2 regions of the Fructilactobacillus myrtifloralis genome follow, and region 2 is predicted to be linked to the other one. Evidence: riboswitches for the same ligand, from Rfam matches in the RefSeq annotation. Region 2 holds a riboswitch; the other holds the start of a gene.
What was found. Region 2 has a riboswitch for lysine ahead of M3M35_RS03270 (amino acid permease). Riboswitches for the same ligand answer to the same signal wherever they lie in the genome.
Positions count from the first base shown of each region.

Region 1: another riboswitch for lysine. It lies ahead of lysA (diaminopimelate decarboxylase); the one in region 2 lies ahead of M3M35_RS03270 (amino acid permease).

Region 1 covers NZ_CP097116.1:1,006,925-1,013,525, forward strand. Annotated here, with positions in the region: gene dapF (diaminopimelate epimerase) at 13-993, opposite strand; gene M3M35_RS05070 (aspartate kinase) at 1,008-2,384, opposite strand; lysine riboswitch at 2,563-2,738, shown strand; gene lysA (diaminopimelate decarboxylase) at 2,852-4,150, shown strand; gene dapD (2,3,4,5-tetrahydropyridine-2,6-dicarboxylate N-acetyltransferase) at 4,189-4,896, shown strand; gene M3M35_RS05085 (N-acetyldiaminopimelate deacetylase) at 4,900-6,054, shown strand; gene dapA (4-hydroxy-tetrahydrodipicolinate synthase) at 6,060-6,601, shown strand, end outside.
Region 2 covers NZ_CP097116.1:615,434-622,034, reverse strand. Annotated here, with positions in the region: gene M3M35_RS03295 (sulfite exporter TauE/SafE family protein) at 1-287, opposite strand, end outside; gene M3M35_RS03290 (phosphatase PAP2 family protein) at 430-1,095, shown strand; gene M3M35_RS03285 (LysR family transcriptional regulator) at 1,122-1,997, opposite strand; gene M3M35_RS03280 (APC family permease) at 2,121-3,536, shown strand; gene M3M35_RS03275 (cysteine hydrolase family protein) at 3,570-4,139, opposite strand; lysine riboswitch at 4,272-4,441, shown strand; gene M3M35_RS03270 (amino acid permease) at 4,532-6,001, shown strand; gene M3M35_RS03265 (deoxynucleoside kinase) at 6,050-6,601, shown strand, end outside.

The sequences.
Region 1 (6,601 bases), 390 kb from region 2:
ACCTAGTTAGTATTAGGGTTGCGGCAGGGTGGCGACCCAGTTTTGGTAAGCCGTTTCTTCAGTGGTAGGTTGGTAGTTACCAGCTGCAAATTGGTGCTGGAACAGGTCAGTAGCTTCGATTTCCCAGTTTCCCAGCGTGGTGGCGTTGGCAATCAACTGCAGGGCGTACTCCGTCCCCGTCCGGGCGACGTGCACTTTCACCATTCCCCCCGGATTGTAGACCGTTACCACGTGGTCAAAATCGCCCTGGTCGTGGTTTAAAACGTAGGCCAAACTCGTGGCCGTCATTCCGGTTCCACAGGCATTGGTGAAGCCGACGCCCCGTTCGTAAGTTTTCACAAACAAGCGATCGGGACCGAGGATTTGGGCAAAGTTGAGGTTTACTCCGTCTGGAAAGTACGGATTTTCTCCGTTTAAATAGGGTCCCAGTTGAGCTTGCAACCCACTGGTTAAGGTGTCGTGGTCCATAAAACTAATTAAATGCGGATTGGGCACCGCAATGGCCGTAAAGTCTAGGTCGGGCGCTAACTGGGGTAAGGGCCGGTTCAAAATCGTGTCTCCTCCCAGCTCGGCAAACGGAAAGTCAGCAGCGTGAAACCGCACGGGGGCGATTTCTACTCCATAGGCGGGAACCTCTGGTGCCAACTGGTCGGCTTGTTCCACGTGTAAATCGGCATCCTGAGTTTCAACCTTAAACTTAGTTTCTCCCGTTTGGTCAGCTAGGTAGCGGGCGACCGTTCGCAGCCCGTTACCACACATGGAGGCGAGACTACCATCGGCATTCACGACCGTCATTTTGCCTAAGCACCCGGAATGGTCCGAAGCATCCACGACTAAAATTCCATCGATGTCGTTAAAGGTCTCGTTGTCACTCTGTTTGAGGTTCACGGCGAGGTTGGCAATTTGCTCGATGGTTGGGGTGGTTGTAAATTGGGTCCGATCTAAAATGAAAAACCGGTTTTCTGAACCGTGAACTTTGCGTAGCGTTACCATGAAATGACCTCCCGTTAGTCAGTAAAAATGCGGTTATTGTCAAAGAAGTGTTGGTAAATGAGTTTGACCGATTGTTCCGCATCGGCTTCGTCAGTGCCTAGCATGATTGAAATTTTGGACGCCCCTTCGTTAATCATGTGAATGTTAATGTCATGGTCGGTGAGCGGGCGAATGATTTTTTCGATGGTGTTAGGGCTCAGTTGCATCCCTTCGCCGACAATCATGATGATGGCGTAGTGATCGATCCACTCTAATTGATCAGGGTGGAGTTCCGTCCGAATGTCGTCACACATTGCTTGAACGGTTTCCGGCGTGAGCTCGCGGTTATCAAAAATGATGGTCAAATCATCAATTCCAGACGGCATGTGTTCATATGAAATCCCGTATTTGTAGAGGATTTGTAATAGCTTTAGCGTAAACCCAACTTCCTTGTTAAGCAAGTACCGGTGCAGGTATAGAGCCGAAAAGCCCTTGGAACTGGCTACCCCAGTGATAAAGCCCGCGGGTTTAAAGCCCTGTTCGGGGACAATCAAGGTGCCAGGGAGGTCTGGATGGTTAGTATTTTTCACGTTAATTGGAACTTGGGCCTCAATGGCCGGAAGTAACGCTTCGTCGTGAAACACAGAGAACCCGGCATAGGAAAGTTCCCGCATTTCTCGGTAGGTCATCTTACTAATACTCTTGGGATTGGGAACGATGTGGGGATCCACCGAGTAGATGGCGTCGACGTCCGTAAAGTTTTCGTAGACCTCGGCGTGTAAGCCCTTGGCGACGATTGAACCGGTAATATCGGAACCACCCCGTGAAAAGGTGGCAATCGTTCCGTCCGCTTCGTTAATGCCAAAAAAGCCCGGAAAGACTAGGTAATCAGTACTAGTTTGGTAGGCGGCGAGATGGTTGTAAGTTTTAGGCGTGACGTGGGCATCATTCACGGGTCCAGCGACATCAAACCCAACGGTCCGCGGGTCCATGAACTTAGTTGGCAGGCCCAGTTTCGTCAAAATTTGGCTCAGTAGGTAGGCGTTTAGGTATTCTCCATGGGCCTTAAAAGCGGCTAACTGGTGGTCTTGATCTGCAAAGGATTGGCTAGCTAAGCCGGTGATGACCGCCGAAATGTGTTCCATCACGGCGTCCGGAACGGCAAAGTGGTTAGCAATGTTTCGGTAGCGATCAATAATTTCGGTTTGAACGTCTTCCAATGATTCGTGATTGCGAACGGCATTTGCATATTGAATTAGCAGGTCAGTCACCTTAATGTCGCCCTTGAACCGGGTTCCAGGGGCGGAAACTACGATGGCCCGCCGCTCCGGATCCTGCTGAATGATGTGAATAATTTTTTCGAACTGGGTGGCATCGGCTAACGAACTGCCCCCGAATTTAACTACTTTCATGCTCGTCTGACCTCGCTCGTTTTATTATTAGTGAAACTATCATCATTTTTTTGATTTCGCAACTCGATCTGGGAAAATAACGGACATTTTTAGAAAACTCTATATAGAAATAAAGAAATTTCAGTAAGTTAGTTTGGAAAAGGTTGACGCTGATTGGCTTTTTCGGTATGCTAAACACAAATCAAATAGAGGTCGCAAGCAAGAAGAGTACGTGGGGGAGTTGCCATCCAGCTTTGAACCCACCGAAAGGATTGGTTGCCGAAGTGCTAAGGAGGATGGACCTTAGTTAACTGGGACGTAACTTAAGAGGTTACGGACTGTCGGGAATGCTATTCTCGGGGAGCTATGGATAAAATTGATTCTAATCGGCGACAATAGGGTCTTTTGGACGGAGCTTCCGTGCCAAAAGGCCCTTTTTTAGTACGCATAAGGGTCTGCCGGTTAGGACGATTGAGGAGGAAAACAGGATGTTAAGTAGTGATGAAGTGCGCAATAATCAGTTGTTGATTGGTGGCATTCCCGCCACGGAGCTCGCTGATGAATATGGAACGCCGCTCCAGGTGTATGACGTGGCAAAAATCCGGCACCAGATTCGGGCGTTTGAACGGGTCTTTGTGGAACAACACGTTGATTATGCCGTTAGCTATGCCAGCAAGGCCTTTGCGTGCGTGGCGATGTATCAAATTGTTAATCAAGAACACGCCCACATTGACGTTGTCTCTGCTGGTGAATTAGCAACTGCGTTAGCAGCGGACTTTCCGATGGAGCGGGTTAGTTTTCACGGGAACAACAAGTCCTATGAAGAGTTACAAATGGCGGTTCACCACCACGTGGGCACGATTATCCTCGATAACTTCTACGAGATTGGGCTCCTGGCTCAGGTTCTCGAAGCAGCGGATGCGGAAGTAAACGTGATGCTGCGGGTGTCTCCCGCCGTTTCCGCGCATACCCATGAATTTATTCAGACCGGCCAACAGGACAGTAAGTTTGGCTTCGACCTGCTGACCGGACAGGCTGACCAGGCCTTGCAACAGGTCCTAGCGGAACCACGGATGCACTTACAGGGAGTGCACTCCCACATTGGGTCACAAATCTTTGCGACCGACGGCTTTAAGATTGAAACGCAGAAGCTGGTGCACCTGATGCAACACTGGCGGGATGAATATGATTATATCCCTCAAGTGGTTAACGTTGGGGGAGGCTTTGGGATTCAGTATACCGATGCCGATCATCCCATTCGGCCGGAAGAGTTTGTGGAACAGATCATCACCACTTTGAAGACGGAAACGGCCGCAGCTGACCTTCCTTTGCCAGCGGTCTGGATTGAACCCGGGCGTTCGATTGCGGGTCCGGCCGGAGTGAGTCTGTACCGGGTTGGTTCGCAAAAAACAATTCCAGAGGTGCGGAAGTACGTGGCAGTCGATGGCGGGATGGGTGACAACATCCGACCCGCGCTCTATGGCGCTGCTTACGAAGCGGTCGCCGCTGACAATGTGGCACCGACCGAAACCGAAGTGGTAACGGTCGCCGGGAAGTACTGTGAATCAGGGGACATCTTAGTAAAGGATGCCAAGCTCCCGCCTGTACAAGCTGGCGACGTGATTGCGGTATTGGCCACGGGAGCTTACGGGTACTCAATGGCATCTAACTATAACCGGAATCCCCGGCCCGCGGTCGTTTTCGTTGAAAATGGCAGCGCCCAAGTCGTGGTTAAGCGGGAAACCCTAGCTGATTTAACCCGCCTCGACGTGAAACTAAGTGATTAAGGAAGCAAAACTACTACTGACAAGCAAGGAGACAGAACATGGCGGAAATGAACGCACAAGAAATCATTCAATTCATCGGAAATGCTGAAAAGAAAACCAACGTGAAGGTGTACCTGAAAGGCCAACTGGCTGACATTGATTTTCCGGACTCCCTTAGACCATTTGTGAACGACCAAACCGGGGTTATTTTTGGGGACTGGAAGGATGTACAACCGTTCTTAGCAGCCAACCAAGCCCACATTACGGATTACGAAATTGAAAACGACGGTCGCAACTCAGCGGTGCCGTTATTAGACACCAAGAACATTGACGCACGGATTGAACCCGGTGCCATCATTCGGGACCAAGTTAAGATTGGGAAAGATGCCGTTATCATGATGGGTGCCCTCATTAACATTGGGGCTGAAATTGGAGACGACTCCATGATCGACATGGGAGCGGTCCTTGGGGGCCGAGCCATCGTTGGCAAGCACTCACACATTGGGGCGGGCGCCGTGCTGGCCGGAGTGATTGAACCAGCCAGTGCTAAACCAGTCCAAATTGACGACGACGTCTTGGTCGGTGCAAATGCAGTCGTAATTGAGGGCGTGCATGTCGGGAAAGGTGCCGTCGTGGCCGCGGGGGCCGTGGTAACTGAGGACGTTGCCCCATACACGGTCGTAGCCGGCATGCCTGCTAAAAAGGTGAAGGACGTGAACCAAAAGACCCGCTCGAAAACCAAACTGGAAGACGATTTACGGGGGTAAACCATGACACTTGACTTACACAACCTCTACCGCGAATTACACCAGATTCCAGAATTAGCGCTTCAAGAGTTTCAAACGCACGACCTCTTAATGAAGCAAATCACGGCGTTAACCGCTGATTGCGATTTCGTTGAGGTTCAGGTCCCAGAACAGTTACCAACGGCGATTTTAGTGTTACTGCACGGCACGAATCCGACCCGCACGATTGGATACCGAACGGACATTGATGCGTTACCAGTGACGGAAGCCACGGGATTACCGTTTGCTTCGCAGCATGAGGGGCGGATGCACGCCTGTGGTCACGATTTGCACATGACCGTGGCAATGGGAGTGCTGGCTCACTTCGTTGCGAACCAGCCAACGGATAACCTGTTATTCTTCTTTCAACCCGCCGAAGAGAGTCAAAACGGGGGCAAGCTGGCCTACGAGGATGGCATCTTTACCGGTCAGTGGCGCCCTGATGAGTTCTATGGTCTCCACGATAACCCGCAACTTCCCGCCGGGGCGATTGGCTGCCGGATGGGAACTCTGTTTGCGGGGACTACGGAAGTGGACGTTCACTTTACGGGGACCCAGGGGCACGCGGCCTACCCGCAGTTCGCAAATGACATGGTGGTTGCAGCGAGCCAGTTCATTGGACAGGTTCAGACGATTGTGTCACGAAGCGTGGATCCCATCGAAGGGGGCGTGATTACCTTCGGGCAGTTTAACGCCGGGACGATTCGGAACGTGATTGCCGGAGAAGCAGAGCTTCACGGGACGATCCGGGGGTTAACCCAGAAAATGATTGAACACATTGATGATCGCTTGCGGGCGGTTGCCAATGGCATTGCCACGAGCTATGACTGCCAGGTAGATCTCAAGTTAAACCAGGGGGGCTACCTGCCGGTGGAAAATAATCCTCGCCTTACCGCGGACTTCATTAAATACATGCAGAGCGCGCCGGATGTTCAATACATTGAAACGGAACCAGCCATGACGGGCGAAGACTTCGGCTATTTACTGTCTAAGTTTCCCGGAACCATGTTTTGGCTGGGAGTGGGCGATCCCAACCACCAGTTGCATTCGAGTGAATTAGTGCCGAGTGAGGCCGCCATTGAACCCGGGATCAGTGCAATCACCGGGTGGTTACAACAACGCATGACAGAAAAGGAGTAAGCAAAATGACTGATTTTACACAAACTGACATTATTACCGCATTAATCACCCCGTTCACCGCGGAACAAGAGATTAACTATCCAGCGTTAGAAACGTTGACGGAGCGGCTATTACAAGAAGGGGGCAACGGGTTTCTAATCGGGGGCACGACTGGGGAAACTCCAACGCTTACCCACGATGAAAAGCTGAGTTTGTATACGAACTTCGCCCAGTTTGTAAACGGCCGGGTTCCGGTCATCGCCGGAACTGGGAGTAATAACACCCAGGCCACCATCGATTTTACCGAAGAAGTGAGCCACATTCCGGGCATCGATGCGGCCTTAGTGGTCGTTCCTTACTATAATAAGCCCAACCAAGTGGGGATGAAGGCCCACTTCCGGGCCGTAGCACGCGCCACGAATTTCCCGATTATTATCTACAACATTCCCGGCCGGACGGGCGTTAACATGGACGTAGACACGGTCGTCGAACTCAGTCAGGAACCAAACATCATTGGAATTAAACAGTGTGGTTCAATGGAAGATTTTGAAGCAATTGTGGAACAAAC
Region 2 (6,601 bases):
AAGATTCCAGTCAAGAGGGCGCCGACGATGGCGCCGACGGAGGTCGCAATCTCTAAAAACATGGCCACCCGTAAGTTTAAGACGTTATCACGGAGGTAGGCAATCGTCGCTCCCGAACTGGTCGCGATGACGGCAATCAGGCTCGCGCCAATCGCGTATTTAATGTCTAATCCCATTCCAAGCGTCAGTACGGGGGTGATAATCATTCCTCCACCAATCCCGAGAATAGCCCCGAGGATGCCGACCAAGACGCCGACAGCTAGCATTAGTAAAATACTATTTAGCATGATGATTCTCCTTTAAGTGAAATATAGTTTATTGTAACGCACTTCACAGTTAGACGCAGATTAGAACGGTTCGGGGCGTGGTTTAACCACGAGAATATGCTATACTAAGCGTATTGACTGAATCTGGAGGTAAGAGAAAGACATGATAATTAAAAAGGACCCAAGTCGCCCGTATAAATTAGTGATTGCGACCCTCCTGACGATTATAATCGCCGTGGCCGTTAAAACTAATTCCGGGTTCGTTAACTTTTTGGATACGTTAGTAATCGGTGGGGTGCAACATTGGGACTCGAACTTTATGACCAGTTTGTTTACCATTGTTAGCTTCCTCGCGAGTCCCAAGATGGACGTCATCTGGATGATTCTGTTAGCCTTCATCCTGTGGGGCGGTCGGGATAAAATTCCCGCCGTGTTTGCCATCTGCTTACTGGTCGGGGGCGATGCCCTCGGGTTTGTGGTGAAGCACTTAGTGGCCCGGGATCGGCCGCCGATGCACCTGATGAAGGATACGGGCTACAGTTTCCCGAGTGGGCACGTGCTCGGGACGGTGCTAGTGCTAAGCATCATTTGGATCGTGTTGGTTCCAATGCTGAATGACCGGACGAGTATGTGGATTGTGCGGATGATGCTAATCATCTGGTTGATTCTGGTAATGCTGTCCCGGATTTACCTAAACGCTCACTTTCCTAGTGACGTAGTGGGTGCGGTAACCTTGGCCTATGCCTGGCTGCAAGTGGCCGAATACCTCTACGTGCGGTATGCGCCACGGCTTGCGACCATTAAAGGCTTTCAAAATAGTAACTATTAAAAAAGCTCCCCACGGGGAGCTTTTTTTTATGGCAACTGATCCCGTTGGGAGACCACGTAATCTAAAAAGTGTTGGCTGGCCACGGACAGACTAGCATGATTCTGGTAGGCAATCTCGATTGCTTGGGCAATTGCTGGCTCAGTGGCCGCCGCGTGGATGTGAAAGTCGGAATTACCCACCATTAGTTCAGAGACCAGGCTCACCCCAAGCCCCGCCTCCACCATGGCTAGAACGGTATAGTCGTCTTGAATTTGGTCCTTAATGTTGGGGTTGATTTCCAAGGATGCAAACGCCGCACGGACGTCACTGTGAGTGCCCTCGGGGATCAAAATCAGGTTGTTCGACTGGGCCTTTAAAGCGGCGAGGGAAACGACGGACTGACCAGCCAACGGATGGTCGGTGGGCATCACCGCCAACAAGCGCTCCCGCTTGAGCGGCACGGTGGTCAGGCCCTTGGTTCGGGTGTGCTTTAAAAACCCAATGTCCACTTTACCACTATCAACGTCCGCGCGGATTTCGTCATAATCACCCTGAAAGAGGGTGAAGTGGACGTGCGGGTGTTGTTGTTCAAAGCCCTTGATTAAGCCCGGTAACCAGTAGCGCGAGATACTATTGCTCGCGCCAATCCGTACCGTTCCGGTTTCCAGACCGGTGATTTGCTGGGCGAGGTGTTGGGCATCCGTGTACTGACGTAACAGGCGTTGAAACTCGGGATAAAGTTTATCGCCTGCGGGAGTCAAGCTGATGCCTCGGCGGGAACGTTTAAGCAGTTGTACGTTAAACTCGGCTTCCAGCCCGGCCACGGTTTGGCTAATGGACGACTGGGTATACCCAAGTTCGTGAGCCGCCTTGGTAAAGCTCCCGGTTTCAATGATTTTTTGGAACACGACAAAGCGATTCATTACATCAGTTCTCCTAATGTTTAAATTAAAAAGATTAATTTTACTTATCTAAGTCTAGTGGGTAAGATAAAAGACGTCAATGAAATTGGCTCGGCGTAGTCCGAGCACGAAAGGGAGACGCTTATGTTTAAACGCATTTTTCAACGAGAATCAGTCGCTAACTACCTCAAGGCGGATGCCCGCTTAAGTCGGACGTTAACCGCGTGGGACTTGGTGGCCCTCGGAATCGGGGCGGTGATTGGAACCGGGATCTTCATTCTGCCCGGTCACGAAGCTGCCCAGCACGCTGGTCCTGCGGTGGCGGTGGCCTTCTTACTAGCGGCCTTACTATCGGGGGTCGTTGGGATGGCCTATGCGGAATTTTCGTCCGCGATGCCAATTGCTGGGTCCGCCTACTCGTTTGGAACGGTGATCTACGGAGAAATTGTCGGTTGGCTGATTGGCTGGGCCTTGATTCTGGAGTATTTCTTAGCCGTTTCTGCCGAAGCCACCGGATTTGCGGCCTACTTTAACAATAACCTGTTAGCTCCGGTCGGCATTAAGTTACCGGCGGCGTTGCAAGCAGGCCCGCTAGAAGGCGGAGTAGTCAACCTGACGGCGGTCCTGATTATCGTCGTCATCGCGCTCATCATCGTGAAGGGAGCGGACCTGTCGAAAAAGGTGGAAAACACTGCCGTGCTTGTTAAAATTGCGATTATCATTATTTTCATCGGAATCGGCATTTTTTACATTAAATCCAGCAACTACGTTCCCTTCTACCCGAAGCAATTCCACGGGGCGCCCTTTGGCCTCGGTGGAATTTCAACTGCAGCGGCCACGGTCTTCTTCGCCTTTATCGGGTTTGATGCGCTGGCAGCTAATTCCGCAGAAACCATTGATCCAAAGCGGAACGTGGTCCGGGGGATCCTGGGCACGGTTCTAATTGCCGTTGTTTTGTACGTGGCGTTCTCATTGGTCTTGGTTGGAATGGTGCACTACACCAAACTTAACGTTGATGATCCCGCTGCCTATGCCCTTCACTTGGTTCACCTCGATGGGTGGAACAAGCTGATTACCATTGGGGCGCTGTTTGGAATCTTCACCGCTATGGTGACGATGTTCTTTGGGGGTTCCCGGTTGGTCTACGCGCTTGGTCGGGACGGCTTGTTGTCGAAAAAGATGGGACAGGTTCATGCCCAGTCGAAGGTCCCCAGAAACGCAGTCTTGGTGGCCTTGCTCGTTCAGGCCTTCTTTGCGGGCGTGGTTCCGCTTGCCCAACTGGCTTCGCTGATTAACGCGGGGACCCTGCTGGCGTTTGCCTGCATTTCCTTTGGTATTATTCCTCTGCGGCACCGCCGAGACATTCCAAACGATGGGTTTAAAATGCCTTGGTACCCAGTCCTACCTATTTTGGCCGGTTTGTGTAGCATTTACTTCATCGTGATGCTGCCCACCACCACCAAGGTTGCAGTGGGGATTTGGCTTGCAATCGGGTTGGTAGTGTACTTTAGTTACGGCCTGTGGCACTCCAAGTTGCAACACCGTAACGCAACAGACTAAAAAAAACAGGATGGACTTAGCCATCCTGTTTTTTTAGTCGTCAATCAGTTGGGCGCCGAGCGCGGTTTGAAAGTGTTGTAGGGCAAAGGTTTGGTTTTCAGGCGAAAAACCCGCGGTAGCGCGCGGATGGATTACCAGTTGATAACCCAGGTTATAGGCGCTTACTGCCGTATGCAACAGGCAGATGTCGGTGGCAACGCCCGTGAGATGAAGTTCCGTGATGCCCCGGGCCCGGAGTTGAAGGTCAAGATCCGTGCCGGCAAAAGCGCTGTACCGGGTCTTTGCCATCTCCCACACCGTGGGGTCAGCACGGTGGGCCTCGTACCAGGGTTGGAGTTCACCGTAAAACTGCCGTCCCCAACTGCCGGCGAGGTTGTGTGGTGGAAAGAGCTTGCTTTCTGGGTGGTAGGGATCGTGAGCGTGGTGTAAATCAGTGGGCAAGATGACCACCTGGCCGGTTTCCCAGAAGCGTTGCGCGAGGTTGATGATGGCTGGCTCGGCAGCCTGGGCTGGTTCTCCGAGCGTCAGGGCGCCCTCGGGTGCGACAAAGTCGTTGGTATAGTCGATAATTAGTAAAGCGGCGGGTTGATTAGGCTGAGACATGAACAGGACTCCTTTCTAAGTTCCTCGTTTTCCTTAGTATAGCAAAGCCGGGGACTGATGGGGTGATTTGCATTTTAATTGAGAAACCCCTATACTATGAAAGAATTGCATAATTGAAAATCTAATATTTGAAATCTAAAAAGAGGAGCAATTTTCATTAGTAACCCGGCGGAGGGCACCAGCCCAGTGAACCCGGGGGAAAGGGAACGTTGCCGAAATCGGATGGTTGGTACCCACCTGGTTGGGACTTGGTTCAACAAATCAAGGACTGTCGCACTTGCATGCGGAGCGCTTTAGCAGACGGAATACGAATGGCAAAGTGGGGACTCTTCTGGATTAAGAAGGGTCTTTTTTTAGGTTTTAGTAGCTTTAAAAATACAGGAGGAACGAAGATGGAAGCAGAAAAGGGAACCCAACACGTTAAGCGGGGCTTAAAGTCGCGGCACGTGTCAATGATCGCCCTCGGTGGGTGTATTGGAACGGGACTGTTTGTAGCAAGTGGAGGAGCCATTAGTAAGGCCGGTCCCGGTGGTGCGCTCGTAGCGTACGTGTTAATGGGCATCATGGTCTACTTTTTGATGACGAGTTTGGGTGAGATGGCAACGAACCTGCCGGTCTCCGGTTCATTTTCAACTTATGCCGCGAAGTACGTGGATCCGGCGTTAGGATTCGCCATGGGGTGGAACTACTGGTTTAACTGGGCGATCACCGTGGCCGTTGATGTGTCAACGGTTTCCTTGGTGATGGCGTTCTGGTTCCCCCATTTTCCCGCGTGGATTTGGAGTGCCGCGGCGCTGATCTTGATTTTTGTGATTAACGCGCTGGCTGTGTCGGCCTTTGGAGAAACCGAGTTTTGGATGTCACTAATCAAGGTAATTACGATCATCATCTTCTTAATCGTCGGTTTTTTAACGATCGTTGGGATTATGGGTGGTCATGCCACCGGCTTAAGTAACTTTACCTATAAACAGGCACCGTTTGTCCACGGGATTCCAGGGATTATTAGCGTCTTCGTTGTTGCTGGATTTTCGTTTCAAGGAACCGAGTTAGTCGGGATTACCGCTGGAGAAGCTGACGATCCGCAAAAGAGTGTGCCCAAGGCGATTCATGAGGTATTCTGGCGGATTATTCTGTTCTACTTTTTGGCAATCTTTGTGATTGCCGCGGTGATTCCCTACACGAGCCCAGATTTACTGGGATCATCCGCTAGTGACGTCTCGATTAGTCCCTTTACAATTGTCTTTGAACGGGCTGGGTTAGCTGCGGCGGCCAGCGTGATGAATGCGGTCATTTTAACGTCCGTAATTTCCTCGGCCAACTCCGGGATGTATGCGTCAACGCGGATGCTCTATTCCATGGCCGATGAAGGGTATGCCCCGAAGTTCTTTGGCAAGATTAGTAAGAACGGGATTCCGTTCCTCGCCCTCTTAGCCACCACGGTTGTGGCCTTACTGACCTTCTTAACCAGCTTTGTTGGTCCGCAAATTTACCTCTGGCTTGTAGCGGCCTCGGGATTAACCGGCTTTATTGCTTGGTTTGGGATTGCTTTATCCCACTACCGGTTCCGGCGGGCGTTCATTAAGCAGGGGCATCATTTGGATGAACTCAAGTACCACGCCACCTGGTTCCCCTTTGGTCCGGTGTTATGCTTGATTCTATGTATCGTGGTGATTTTTGGTCAAGACATTGGGGCCTTTGCACAGGGCAAGTGGTTTGAAATTGCGGTAACCTACATCAGTGTGCCGCTCGTCTTAATCTTGTTCTTTGGTTACAAGTTGATTCACCACACGCATTTGATTCCGCTTGATCAGGTGGACGTGTCTCCCGCTAATTTAGATGACGAACAGCAGTCGCACAATTAATGCTAAAATGAAAGCTAGGTAGAAACCAGTTTCAGGGGAGGAATCCACATGATCGTTTTATCAGGCCCCATTGGGGCGGGGAAAACCTCGTTAACCACCTTACTCGCAGAGCACCTGAATGCCCCGGCGTTTTACGAGTCGGTCGATGATAACGAGATTTTACCGTTGTTTTACAAAGATCCACAAAAATACGCCTTTTTACTGCAAATTTATTTTTTGAACAAGCGGTTAGCGGCGATTAAAGAAGCGAACGCCAACCGTTACAGTGTCATGGACCGCTCGTTGTTTGAAGATTCGCTGTTATTTCATTTAAACGCCGATCTCGGGCGTTCAACGGCAACGGAAGTGGACACCTACGATTCGTTGTTGCAAAACATGTTAGAACCCGTTGGGCCCGCTGACTACCAAAAGCTCCCCGATTTATTGATCTACTTACACGTTTCCTTTGACACGATGCTGAAGCGGATTAAGAAGCGCGGTCGCAGTTACGAGCAGCTTGATCACGATGCGAGCCTCTACGATTACTACCGGGAGTTAAACGAACGGTATGATACCTGGTTTGCCCAGTACGATCTCTCACCAAAGTTGGAAATTGATGGC